2 regions of the Leucobacter sp. WKLB1 genome follow, and region 2 is predicted to be linked to the other one. Evidence: riboswitches for the same ligand, from Rfam matches in the RefSeq annotation. Region 2 holds a riboswitch; the other holds the start of a gene.

Region 1 (6,579 bases), 1.0 Mb from region 2:
CAGCGTCGTGCACCGGATTCTTCGCACCGGGCCCCGACTATCTGCTGGTGCGCGACCTCGGCATTCCGACGAGCGCGGAACGCACCCACATCGGGTTCATGGGCTGCGCGGCGGCGTTCCCGGCCTTGCGCGCCGCAACTCGCATCGCCGACGCCCAGCCCGGCTCGGTGATCCTCGTCGTCTGCACCGAGCTCTGCTCGCTCCATATCCGCTCGTCACGCGATCCCGAGCAGATCGTCGCTTCGGCCGTGTTCGGCGATGGATCGGGCGCTGCGGTGGTCGCATCGGACCCCCTCCCGCACCACCGCGCGACGCCCACGCTCGAGGTCGGCGCATTCTCGACGGCGATCACGTCGGAGGGCGAGGCCGACATGGACTGGACGATCGGCGACCACGGGTTTGAGATGCGGCTCACGGCGAACGTGCCACGCATCATCGGGCGCGAGATCGCCGGAGTCGTCGGGCCGATGCTCGCCGATGATGCCGCGGGCGCGGGCGCGGATCGCACCGAGCCGCACGGCGTCGACGTGTGGGCGGTGCACCCCGGCGGGCGCAGTGTGCTCGATCGCGTCGAGAGCGGGCTGGAGCTCCCGGAATCGGCGATGCAGGTCTCCCGCGGCGTGCTGCGGGACTACGGCAACATGTCGAGCGCGACGATCCTGTTCATTCTGCAGCGCATCCTCGACGACGACGCGCTGCACGACGGCGCGAGCGTCGCGGGCCTGTGCTTTGGCCCGGGGCTGACTGTCGAAACCGCACGGTTCACTCGACGAGCGGCACCGTCGACATGAAGCTCGCTGAGCTCGACCGGCGGAACACGCAGCTGCGCGAGATCATGGACGACGCCGAGTGCGAGCCGGCGCAGTTGCGACGCACGCTCGAGCGCTTCGGCATCGTGAACTTCGCTGTCGCGCGCTGGGGTCGGGTGTACCGCTCGCACATCCGCGCCGCGCTGTCGGCCGCGCGCGCCGCGGGCGGCGCGGAGCAGTGTCTGCTCGATATCGGCTGCGGAGGCGGTGATGTGCTGCGGCGCTTGGTGCGACGTGCGCGACGCGACGGGTACCGCGTCTCGGGCCTGGGCATCGATCCCGACCCGCGCGCCATCGCCGTCGCCCGCGCCGCAGCGCCGCTCGACGGCGTGCGCTACCGTGAGTGCTTCAGCGACGAACTGGCGGCATCGGGGGCGCACTTCGACGTCGTGCTCTCGAATCATCTGCTGCACCACCTCGAGACGCCGGCACTCGAGGCGCTGCTCACCGACTCCGAGCAACTGGCGGATCGCCTCGCCGTGCACTCCGACATTGCACGCGGGCGGTTCGCCTACGCCGCGTTCTCCATCGGTGTCGCACCGGTGTCACCCGGCACGCTGCTGCGCGTCGACGGTCTGCGCAGCATTCGACGGAGCTACCGGGCCGCTGAGCTCTCGGATGCGCTGCCCGCCGACTGGCACGTGGAGCGCGTCGGGCCGTTCCGGCTGCTCGCCGTGCACCGGCCGAAGCGGGCGATGGCCCGGTGCGGATCAGGGCTGGTCTGAACCGATGAGTGGTCTGAACCGATGAGTGCGGAGCGCGAGAACTCAGGGGTGCACGAGGTGCTCATCATCGGTGCGGGGCCGAGCGGTACGCTCCTGGCCGCCGAACTGCGGCGGCTCGGCGTCGACGCGCTGCTCATCGAGCGTCGCACCGACGCGACGCCGGGCAGCCGGGCGATCGGAGTGCATCCGCCCGTGCTCGCAGCGCTTGAGTCGAGCGGAGCGACCGCACGCATTCTGGATGGCGCCGCTCGCATACCTCGGGGCATGGCCCGAGCAGCCGGGAGCACGATCGCGACGGTGCGATTCGATCGTCGGCACCCGCGCTTCCCATTCATCGCGGCGGCACCGCAGCACGTGACCGAGGCAGCGCTCGCGGCCATCGCACCCGAGCCCCTCCGCGGGATGCGGGTCGTTGGGGTGCATGCCGCGGGCGATGTGATGCAGGTGCGCGCCGAAGATTCCGAAGGCAATGCCGCTACCTGGTCCGCACGCACGGTGGTCGTCGCCGCGGGCGCCCGCGGGCGGAGACTGCTCAGCGGGTTTCTCCCGGTGCGGGCGCATGCCTACCCCGACCGCTATCTCATGACCGATCTTGAGGACGCCCCGGGAGAACCGGAGCACACCGCCGTGATCACCTTGGGAGCGACCGGAGTCACCGAGTCGTTTCCGCTGCCAAACGGTGGTCGACGACTGGTCGCGCGCGTCACTGCCGCAGGCCCGCATGAGGCGCGTGAGCGTGCGAAGCGCGGGACAGACCATCACTCCGATCTCGCCGGCCCGCCCTCGCGCGCCGCGCAAGCGGCCGACGTCGATCGCCTCGCGGCGGCGGTACGCGAACGGATCGGGAGCGTCGAGCTCGCCGAGCGTGTGACCACAGCATCGGCATTCGGCATTCGACGAGTGCTGCTTTCGCGGATGGTCTCGGGGCCGTGGGCACAGCGCGGTGACGGATCAGGCTATGTCATCGCCATCGGCGATGCGGCCCATGAGGTCAGCCCGATCGGAGGTCAAGGCATGAACCTCGGGCTCCTCGACGCAGTGACCCTCGCTCCCGTGCTCGCGCGTCTCCATGCGCGAGCACGGGCGGACGATACGCACGAGCTGGCGCACTGGGAGCGCAACCGCCTCGCGTCGGCACGCACCGCCGGGCGACTCGCCGGGCTCAACACCGCGCTCGGACGCCCGTGGCCCGGGCCGGTCACGGGCACGATCGCCGCCGCCATGCGCACGGCGATGCGCACTCCGCTCGTGCGCCTGCCCGAGCGCGCCTATGCTATGGGGTTCGATCGCGACGCCTGAACCCGCAGCAGCGCGTGGAGCTCCGCTTCGAGTGCGGGCACCCGAGGGTCGACGAGAAACCGTTCGTCGCGCGGGATGTCTCGACTGACCGTGACCGACCCCGCGATGGGCTCGGGGCGGTTCGCGAGCACGAGCACCCGATCGGCCAATCGAACCGCCTCCCGAATGTCGTGGGTCACGAACAGGATGCTCCAGCGGTGCACGCCCCACATGTCGAGCAACCACCGCTGCAACTCATCGCGCGTGATGGCATCGAGTGCCCCGAAGGGTTCGTCGAGCAGCAGGATCGGGCGATCCTGCACGACCGCACGCAGAAACGACACCCGCTGCCGCATGCCACCCGAGAGCTGCCGCGGATACCGATCGGCCGCGTCGGCCAGACCGAAGGGTTCGAGGAGCGCCGTCACCCGCTGTCGGGCCTCGGCGCGAGACATCCCCTGTACTTCGAGCCCGACCGCCGCGTTCGCGACCACGCGCCGCCACGGGAGCAGGGCGTCGCGCTGCGGCATGAACGCGAACGGACGCGGCGATGGCAGTGGCGACCCGTCGTACCGGATCTCGCCGCCGTCGAGCGGCAGCGCGCCCGTGAGCAGCGAGAGCAACGTCGACTTGCCGCTGCCGCTGGCGCCCACCAGTGCGACGATCTCACCCGGGTCGAGAGCGAACGAGACGTCGGCCAGCACACGGCGCTCGCCGAAGCGCTTCGCGACGGACGCGAGCTCGAGCGTTGCTGTGCCTGCACCCGCTGTCATCGCTCTCCCCCAGTCATCGCGCACCCGCCGGCTCGCCGCGCTCGATGCGCATCCACGGCAGTGCGACGCGCTCGACGAGCACGACGAGCCCGAAGAGCGCCAGCGTCAGCGCGGTGCTGACGCCCACTGCCGCGAGCACGAGGTCGGTGCGGAAAACATTCTTCGCCGATTGCATGTACACGCCGAGCCCTGCGACCGCCCCGGCATACTCGGCGAAGATCGCACCGACCACCGCATAGGTGATCGAGATGCGCAGTGCCGAGAAGAAGGACGGCATGGCCGAGGGCAGCCGCACGAGACGGAAGACCGAAACGCGCGACGCCCCCATCGACCGCAAGAGCTGCTCGGCGTCGGGGTCGGCGGATGCGAAACCGCGCAGCAGGCCCACGACCATCGGAAAGTAGGTGACGAACGCGACGAGCAGAATCTTCGGCACCAACCCGAACCCGAACCAGAGCACCACCAAGGGCGCGATCGCGATGAGGGGAAGGGTCTGACTGACGATCAGCAGCGGCAGCAACGCTGATCGGAGCACCCGTGAGAAATCGAGCACCGTCGCGGTGAGCGCGGCCACGACGACCGAGAGACTGAACCCGGTCAGTGTTGCCAGCAGGGTCGGCAGCGCATGGTGCAGCAGTGCGGAGCGCTCGGTGGCCCCAGACGATGCGACGCGGGTCGGCGACGGCAGCAGTTCTGAGGGAACGATGCCCGCGACCGCGACCCATTGCCAGAGGCCGAGCAACGCGACGAGCGCGACGGCGGGCGGGAGCACCCGCCGCACCGTCGCGCTCACCGCGTCTCGGACGAATGTCACTCGAGGTATTCGTCGGTGTAGTAGTCGCTCCAGTCGGGCGCTTCGGTCACCGTCGCGCCGTCGGCGTCGGTAAGGAAGCCGCCATCGACCAGGAACGCCCCGAATGCGTTCCATGCGTCAGGGTTCGCCGCTCCGATCTCGCGGTCGGGTGAGGTGAGGTACTCGTCGGCGAGCAATTTCGCGCTCTGGTGCACCAGCTCGGTCGCGGTGCCGAGCGTGTCAGGGTTCGCCTCGATGAGCAGATCGGCGGCTTCCTCCGGGTGCTCGGCAGCGTAGGCGTACCCGCGGGCGACCGCCTGCACGAACGCGCGGGCTTCGTCGGGGTGCGCGTCGAGGTAGGCCTCGCTCGAGACGATGCCCGTCGACTGCTGCTCGGGCACCCCGAAATCCTGGTAGCTGAACTCGCGGTAGGGGTGCCCGTCGATCTTCGCCTGCAGATCTTCCCAGGTCGCCACCGACAGCGTGAAGTCGATGCGGCCTTGTGAGAGCGCTTCGTAGGCACCGGTGTCGAGCGTGACCTCGGTGAAGTCGCCGGTGCCGCCGTCGCCCGCAATCGTCGCCTCTGCCAGCGCCGAGTACAGCGGGGCACCGAAGCCGCCGAACGTCTGACCGTCGAGGTCTTTCGGACGGGTGATATCGTCTCGGTCGGCCAGCGCCACGATGCGACCGGAGTCGCTCTGCGTCACCCGGTAGACCGACACGAGATCGAGCCCCGCGGTGCGCGCCATCTGCACCCCCGACTGCCCGCCGACGCCGAAGTCGGCCTCACCGGCCGAGACGAGCTGCGTCGCCGACGTCGTACCGTAGGGCAGAATCTCGACGTCGAGCCCGGCATCGTCGAAGTAGCCGAGTTCGTCGGCGACGTAGACCCCGATGTGGTTCGTGTTCGGCGCCCAATCGAGCGCGAAGGTGACCGGGGCGGCTGTGTCGGAACCGGTCGTCGCCGTGTCGTTCGCGTCGGCTGCGGTGGAGCAGCTCGCGAGCCCTGCGGCGAGCGCCGCGGCGATGAGCCCTGCGGCGATCCGGCGCGTGCTGAAGCCCGCGTCGCGGCGCGGATGGGTGGAGTGGTTGCGCATGAAAGCGTGCCCTTCTGTGGTGAATGGGGCACGGGTTCGTAGAGTGTCTCCCTGCGCTGGCATGATCCAGATCAGGTTCGACGGTCGAAAGTTGAGTACTTTCCTCTCAGCCCGGCCTACCGGACTCCCGTGTGGCACTCACCCTAGCAACATTTGTGCGGCGGGCGCGCCTCGTCCCCTAGGGTGGGCTGCGTGACACAGACCCCACCGAGCGCGCAGCCCGCATCGACCCCTCAGCCGGCATCAGGCGATCAGGCCGAATGTGGCGATCAGGCCCCGACCCAGCCGATGACGCCCGTGGAGTACGGCGTCGGAGCCCGCTTCACGCTCTCGGTGTACGACTCCGAGTACGTCCGGATCATCTTGGGCGCCCTCGCAAGCGCCTCGGCTGATGCGCTCACCGTCGAGACGAACGACATCTCGACGTTCATCACCGGAAGCGAGCAGCGGGTGCTCGAGTACGTGCGCGACGTGATCGCGGCGGCTGCGGCGAGCGGCGCGCACCTGTCGGCCGCGATCCTGCTGTCGCGGGGATGCCCCGGCGAGTTGCAGTGCGCGCTGCCGCCCGGGGTGCACGCGCTGGCGTCGGCTCCGATCGCGTTGTCGCCCACCGGGGTGCGCGCCCGAGCGCACTGGTCGCTCTATCCGCTGCTCGACGCGCACGCCGCAGACGGAGCGCTTGCCGGCTCTACGCGTGCTGACTCGGCGCCCACCGACCACATGACGCCGATCTACGCGGCCATCGAGCGGGCGAAGCACGAGGGCGTCTACTCGGGCTCCGACCACTACGCCACCCGGCTCGATGGTGACCTCGCGGCGGTGCTCGAGACGGCCGCGAACGCGTGGATCGGCGTGGGCGCCACGGTGCAGCACGTCGTGACGCACCTCACGGTCTCCATCAACAGCCCGTCGATCGCGGGCACCCCGGCTCCCGAGCCCACGGCATGACCGGCACCGGCGCACGTTCACTTACCGGTGCACCCCGCAGCATGCACCTGGTCGGCATGGTGAACCCGCCGACGAGCCAGTACTCCGAGAACTGGCGCAACCCGCTGGGGCGCTCCGACTGGCTGAGCGGCGCGTTCTACGCCGATCTCGGGCGCA
Region 2 (6,579 bases):
CGAACCGGTCGAGACGATCTCGACACCGGCTGCGGCGAGCGCAGCGGCGAGGTCGAGCAGGCGGGTCTTGTCGCTCACGGAGATGAGCGCGCGGCGCACGGGAATCTGGTCGCGGTGTTCGTACAGGCTCGGATCGTGGCTCTGAACTGCCATGCGGAAGGGCTCCTCGGGTTCGTGTTCGCTGGCTTCGGAAGGGTGTGAGGGGTCGCTGGGTCACCCACGGCGGTGCGGGATCACCCGGCCCGCGGCAGCGTGAGCTGCCCGAGTGCGATGTCGCGCACGGTCTGCACGAGCAGCGGGCGTTCCAGCTGCTTGATGCGTTCGTGCAGCTCGTCTTCGGTTTCGCCGGGCTGCACCTCGACGGCGGCCTGGCGCAGCACGGGGCCGGTGTCGACGCCCTCGTCGATGACGTGCACGGTAACGCCGGTGCGCTCAGCACCCGCGGCGAGCGCATCGCGGACGGCGTGGGCGCCGGGGAAGGCCGGGAGCAGCGCAGGGTGCGTATTGATGAGGCGCGGGCTGAACTCGCGCACGAAGCCGGGTGGCAGAATGCGCATCAGACCGGCACTCACGACGAGGCCGGCATCAGGGCCGCTGCCGACGCCGTGCTCCTGAATGGCGGCGGCCAGCACCTGCCCCCACTCCTCACGCGTACTGGAGTCGCGCGGGCGCACGACGAACGTGGGAATGCCTGCGGCACGGGCGTGGTCGAGACCCGCCGCTTCGGTGTCGGAGCCGACGCAGACGATGCGTGCCGGAAACTCGGGGTCGGCGGTCGCGTCGATCAGCGCTTTGAGGTTGCTGCCGCCACCGGAGATGAGAACCGCGATTTTCAGCACCGGATCAGTCTACGCGACGCGCGGAGCGACTCATTTCGCTGCCGCTGCGTCGCGCCGCTCCGGCCCGCACTGCGGCCCCGAGCCACGAAGCCGCGAAGGCGCCGCGGCGGCTCAGCACTCCCGTACGTCGTCCGCGATGAGCCAGGGCTGGTGCGCGGCGTAGTGCGCGTCCTCCTGAGCAGCCCAGCGCTCCCAATGGGGCGCGTACGTGTCGCCGTCTCGGGCGAGGGCCCGCGCTTTGCGCTCCGCGGCCGCGCACTCGAGCCAGATGCTGCGCACACGGGGCTCCCGCTCTCCACCCGAGGTCCGCGCACCCCACTCGCGCGCCGCCACCACGTTCTCGGCAGTCAACGCCCCGCACCCCTCGATGATGAGGGGCAAACGGGGCGCCAACGGATTCCACGCGCCGAAGCGCTCCGCGATCCAGTCGTAGGCGGCGAATCCGCCCTCGCGCAGTGCACGGGCGACGCCGAGCGATCCGGCACCCAGCCCGTCCCACCCGGGGTACAGCTCTTCGACGTGCAGCAGCTCCGCCGGACGGCCCGATGCCGCGCAGTACTGCTGCATCACAGCCGCCAGCTGGGTCTTGCCCGACCCCGAGCGCCCGTCGATGATGAGCACATCCCAGTCCACCGCAAATGTCTGCATCAGAACTCCCGATTCCCGTCAGTGCGCCAGCGCTCCGCCAGCAGCATGACGCCCGCGGTGAGCACGCCGAGCACCACCGCCCCGGCGAGGCCGGCACCGTAACTGCCCGGTGCCTGGTGACCGATGAGCGCCGCCACCGCGACCGGCAGCGTCTGCTCCCCCGGCCGCACCAGAAACGACGTGGCCCCGAACTCGCCGAGCGAGGCCGCGAAGGCGAAGCCGAGCGCGAGCCCCGTCGACCGCCCGAGCAGCGGCACGTCGATCACGCGCAGCATCGCGAACGGCCCCGCCCCGAGCGAGGCGGCGGCGTCGCGCAGTTCGGGGGCGATGCCCCTCAGCACGGGCAGCAGCGTGCGCACCACGAGCGGCAGGGCGACCAGCGCCTGCGCGATCGGGATGAGCGCGGTCGAGGTGCGCAGATCCAATCCGATGCCGAGCGGCCGATGCATCGTGAGCAGCAGCCCGAATCCGAGGGTCACTGCCGACACTCCGAGAGGCAACATGACGAGGCCGTCGAACAGGTCGATGCCGCGGCGCAGGGTTCGGGATCGGGGCCGGCGCGACAGCACGAGCGCGAGCAGGGCCCCGAGCACCATTGCGAGGAGCGCCGCCACCACCGCGATGCGGAGCGACGCGAGGATCGCCGAGAGCACCGAGCCGTCGATCGGCAACCCTTCGGGAGGCACGACGAGGGCCGTGTAGTTTGCGAGCGTCCACGCACCGCTGCGATCCCGCAGCGACCGCGACAGCAGGGTGATGAGCGGCAGCGCGTGCAGCAGAGCCATCGTCGCCCCGAACACCACCAGCGCCGGGATGTCGACGCGACGGGGGCGCGCCCCGTGCGCGCGATCCTCACGCAACTGCACCGCTCGTTCGCCTGCCCTGCGCAGTCGCGACGACACCACGAGCGCGAACCCGACGATCGCGAACTGCGCGATCGACAGCACGGCGGCGCCCCGCAGGTCGAGGTACTGCACCGTGAGCCGGTAGATCTCGGTCTCCACGTTCGCGAACGCCGAGCCGCCGAGAATGAGCACAATGCCGAAAGACGTGGAACAGAAGAGGAAGACGAGCGACGCCGCCGAGGCAAGCGCTGGCCCGAGCGCGGGCAGAGTCACGAGGGTCCAGGCCCGCGCTCGCGAGGCACCGAGCACCCGCGCCGCCTGCTCGGAGGTGTCGTCGAGCCTCGCCCAGAACCCCCCGACGGTGCGCGCCACCACACCCACGTTCGGAAACGCGAGGGCGAGTACCACCGCGGCAAAGCTCCGGTCAAGGCCCCACCCTGCGAACGGACCGCCCGCGCCGAGCAGCGCGGAGAACGCGACGCCCACCACCACCGACGGCAGCACGAACGGAACGGTGAGAAAGCCCCGCAGCAGGCCCTGCCCCGGAAAGTCGAGGCGGTAGAGCACGTACGCCGCGGGCACACCCAGCGCGAGCGAGATGAGCGTCGCGACACCGGCCTGGGCGAGCGTCTGACCGATGACCCGCCAGGTGCGCCCCGCGCCGAACACCTCGGGGATGCCGCTGAAGTCGAGCGCACCGTCATCGACGAACCCCGTCGCGATGAGCGACACCACGGGCCACAGGAAGAAGAGCGCGAGGAAGGCGAGCGGCACGGCCGTCGCCGCCGTCCACGCCGCGACACCCCACGGGCCGGTGCTCAGGGTTCGCCGCGTATCCCGGGGCATGGACTGCCGCGGTCGCGGCGCCTGCTCGGGCGCTCTTCCTCCGCGGCCCAAGGCGTCAGAGTCCGATCTGCTCGCCCAGCGTCTTCAGCCAGCCCTCGCGCCCGGCCTCAATCTCCGACGCAGTAAGATCGTGCGTCTGGTCGGCCGCGGGCTCGGGAGCGAACTTCGCCCATGCTTCGGGGAGTTCCACCGAACTGTCGACGGGCACCATATACATCGCTTCAGGGATAGTCTGCTGGAACTCGTGCGAGACGAGGTAGTCGACGACGGCCTCGGCTCCGGCTTCGTTGGCGGCACCCTGCAGCACTCCGGCGTACTCGACCTGCTGCGTGCAGGTGTCGAGCAGTGCAGCGGTGCTCGACGCAGTGCCCGCGTCGTTCACGGTGAACGCCGGCGACGACGCGTACGACACGACGATCGGACGCGTGCCGTCTTCGCCGCCCTGCGTGAACTGCCCGTAGTAGGCGTCGCTCCAGCCCTGCTCGATGCGGGCGCCGTTGTCGACGAGCTGCTGCCAGTAGTCCGCGAATCCGTCTTCGCCGAACTCCTCGACCGTGCCGATCAAGAACGAGCTGCCTGTCGACGATGCGGTCGGGTCGAGCAACACGGTGAGGTCGCGGTAGTCGGGCTTCGCCAGATCGGCATACGTCTGCGGCTCGGCGACGCCGTGCTCGGCAAACCAGGCGGTGTCGATGTTGATGCAGGTGGAACCGTGGTCGACCGGGATCATGCCGGTTGCTTCGATGTGGCCCGCGTGTCGGCTATCGGTCTGCAGCTTGGAAACCGCGAAGTCGAGCGCGCCGTCGGGAAGCTCTGCTGGGACGTACTCCTTCACCACGCCGTTGTCGACGAGCCGCGATGCAAAGATGTTGTCGACGCCGAAGAACGCATCGGCGACGGGCGCGCCCTTCGTGAGCACGAGCTTGTTCGTGAGCTCGCCCCCGTCTCCTGCCGAGACGACCTGCACGTCGTAGCCGGTCGCGGCACTCGCAGCTGTGGCGAAGTCGTCGTTCGGAAACGAGTCGTGCACGATCAGCGTCACCGTCTTCGCATCGGCTTCATCGGCGGCACCGGTGGTGCACCCCGTCAGCACGAGACCGAGTGCGGCCGCTGCCGTCACCGAGACCAGTGCCGATCGCCGCGCGCGACGGGAAAAGTGGATAGGCGTCATTGAGTGCTTCCTTCCTCCGCTGGCATGAACCAGATCAGGTTGACGGTCGGAGCTCGCGTGCTCCCTCTCAGCCCTGCGCGTCAGGACTCCCGTGGATTGCCCTCTATACCTTAGTGCCCGCCGCCCGGCCAGCGCCAACCGGAGCGTTTTTCGCCGTGGTCCTCCGCATCAGACGATGCTTTAGTGGTTTCGGGCGCCGCGTCCCAGGCGTAGGCGCGGAGCAGGTCGGCTTCGCTGAGCTCCGGATCTGCGCTGCTGTGGTCAGCATTGGCGTCGCGTGCGGCCTGATCGGGCTCCGGCTGTGTATCGAACGGCATCGAGGCACTCGACGCCGCCTCGAGATCGTCTGCGTCGATCTGAGCCGTCTCGAACTCTGCGCTCTCGAATTGCGCCGTCTCGAACTCAGCAGTTCCGATGCGCCCGGTCTCGAACGCTGCCGTCTCATCGTTCCCGGCATCGACGGGTGCATCGTCCAGATACTCGTCGTCGCGGTGGGCCTCGTCGACGGCCGACCGCTCGAGCTCCACCGTTTCATAGGCATCCGCAACATCGAACGCATCTGGAACGGCCAGATGCGCCGAAACGATATCGGCCTCAACTGGCTCGGCGCGACGACGGCGCCCCAGCGTCAATCCCACGAGCGCCGGCGTCGCGTCCGCGACGCGCTCGGGCATCGCGGAGCGCACCTGTTGCACATCCATTCGGCCCGCCAGCGCACCCAGCAGCAGCCCGGCGCCGACCTCGAGCGCGAGAAACCCGCCGAATGCCCAGGGGTGCGGGCCGTTCTCGGCGAGGCGATCCGGCCCCATCGCGCCCCCCGCAGCCGCGGCCAGCCCCACCGCGACGAGGCCCGTGCACAGGCCAGCGAAGACCGGTGCGGCCAGCACCACCGACCACCCCGAACGGCGCTGCGCGGGCCGCCTCGCGAACCGCACGCCGAGCACGATCGCGGCGAGCACGATGATGGCGGGCGCCACTCCACCGAACGCGCCCCAGCTCGACGGGATCGCCCCGAAGATCGGCAGCGCCGGCAATGGGCCGAGGAGCGTTTCGAACGGCGTCGTCGAGCTGCCGACGCCGACCGCGAACCCGGGCCCGGCAAGCCAAGACAGACTCCAGACAATTGCCGTCGGCACCAGAGCCAGTTGCGAAATGAATACGGTGAGCGAGCCGAGAGGGTCGAGCTGCAGACTCTGCGTGAGCGCGGTGACATCGGCGTAACTCGTGATCACGGCAATCGAGAACGCGACCGCGGCGAGCCCGATGACGAGCGCGATCGATGCTGCAGCAAGCCGAATCGCTTCGGCGCCGCGAGCAGGGAGCGATGCCGCGCCTCGGAAGTCGAGCGCCTCCAGGCCGCGCTGCACCTGGCGCACCAGCGCGTGCCACCAATCGTGCCCGTCGATCGCGGCCCGCACGACGAAGGCGGCGAGCGAGGACAGCCCGAATACGGCGGCCGCAACCGCGGCGGCGAGCGCGTGGGGCCAGACCAGCAGTGGTGCGGCGAGCGCCGCCGCCGCGAACGCGATGCCACCGAACCCGGCCGCGCCCCCCAGCGCACCGAATGCCCCGACGCCTCCGCGAGCCGCGAACCGCCAGCCCGAGCGCAGCGCGAGCAGCACGGTGACGAGGGTGATGCCGAGCGGAGCGATCGAGAGCGTGAATTGCAGCGCTTCAGGTGCAAGCCCCATCGCAAGCGCAGCTTCAGCGGGCACCGCGAAGTGCAGCGGCACGAAGTGAGCGAGCAGCCACACTCCGGTGACCGCCGACGTGACCGCTGCCGGCTCAGCGGAGAGCCCGAACGTCACGATCCAGAGCAGTACTCCGGGTACCGCGACGACCGCGAGCCCGGCGAATGCCACCGCGACGGCTTCGATTGCGGCGATCACCGCGGTCACCAAAGATCTCATCGTCAGAAGCTTACTCCGCGAGAGAAATGCCGAGCCGAGACGCTCCCGTGCGGGCGTGCCGCCGGTGCGTCGCCGCACCGAACCCACCCGGCCCCAACGCAACGGGCCGGCCACCCGAGGGTGACCGGCCCGTTGACGAGCGTGTGCTGCTTGCCGTGCAGCGACTGCCTGGCGCGGTTCGCGGTAAACGCTGACGCGTTTACAGCTGGGAGAACGCCGCGCGCAGCAGTTCGGCGGTCTCGGTCGGTGTCTTGCCGACCTTGACGCCGGCGGCCTCGAGGGCCTCCTTCTTCGCCTGAGCGGTGCCGGCCGAACCCGAG

What was found. A riboswitch is a leader RNA that binds a small molecule or an ion and turns the genes downstream of it on or off. The one in region 2 is predicted to bind thiamine pyrophosphate.
Region 1: it holds a riboswitch for thiamine pyrophosphate, as region 2 does, so the genes downstream of both, ACZF5Y_RS06505 (ABC transporter substrate-binding protein) here and ACZF5Y_RS11300 (thiamine ABC transporter substrate-binding protein) in region 2, are expected to answer to the same signal.

Annotation. Positions count from the first base shown of each region.
Region 1 is NZ_AP046115.1:1,436,011-1,442,589, reverse strand. It holds gene ACZF5Y_RS06530 (type III polyketide synthase) at 1-791, shown strand, start outside; gene ACZF5Y_RS06525 (methyltransferase domain-containing protein) at 788-1,534, shown strand; gene ACZF5Y_RS06520 (FAD-dependent oxidoreductase) at 1,556-2,833, shown strand; gene ACZF5Y_RS06515 (ABC transporter ATP-binding protein) at 2,803-3,585, opposite strand; gene ACZF5Y_RS06510 (ABC transporter permease) at 3,599-4,399, opposite strand; gene ACZF5Y_RS06505 (ABC transporter substrate-binding protein) at 4,396-5,475, opposite strand; TPP riboswitch at 5,507-5,616, opposite strand; gene ACZF5Y_RS06500 (YkoF family thiamine/hydroxymethylpyrimidine-binding protein) at 5,668-6,423, shown strand; gene ACZF5Y_RS06495 (NtaA/DmoA family FMN-dependent monooxygenase) at 6,420-6,579, shown strand, end outside.
Region 2 is NZ_AP046115.1:2,478,649-2,485,227, forward strand. It holds gene purH (bifunctional phosphoribosylaminoimidazolecarboxamide formyltransferase/IMP cyclohydrolase) at 1-153, opposite strand, end outside; gene purN (phosphoribosylglycinamide formyltransferase) at 234-839, opposite strand; gene ACZF5Y_RS11290 (nucleoside/nucleotide kinase family protein) at 951-1,487, opposite strand; gene ACZF5Y_RS11295 (ABC transporter permease) at 1,487-3,178, opposite strand; gene ACZF5Y_RS11300 (thiamine ABC transporter substrate-binding protein) at 3,234-4,349, opposite strand; TPP riboswitch at 4,344-4,452, opposite strand; gene ACZF5Y_RS11305 (cell division protein PerM) at 4,460-6,259, opposite strand; gene sucD (succinate--CoA ligase subunit alpha) at 6,459-6,579, opposite strand, start outside.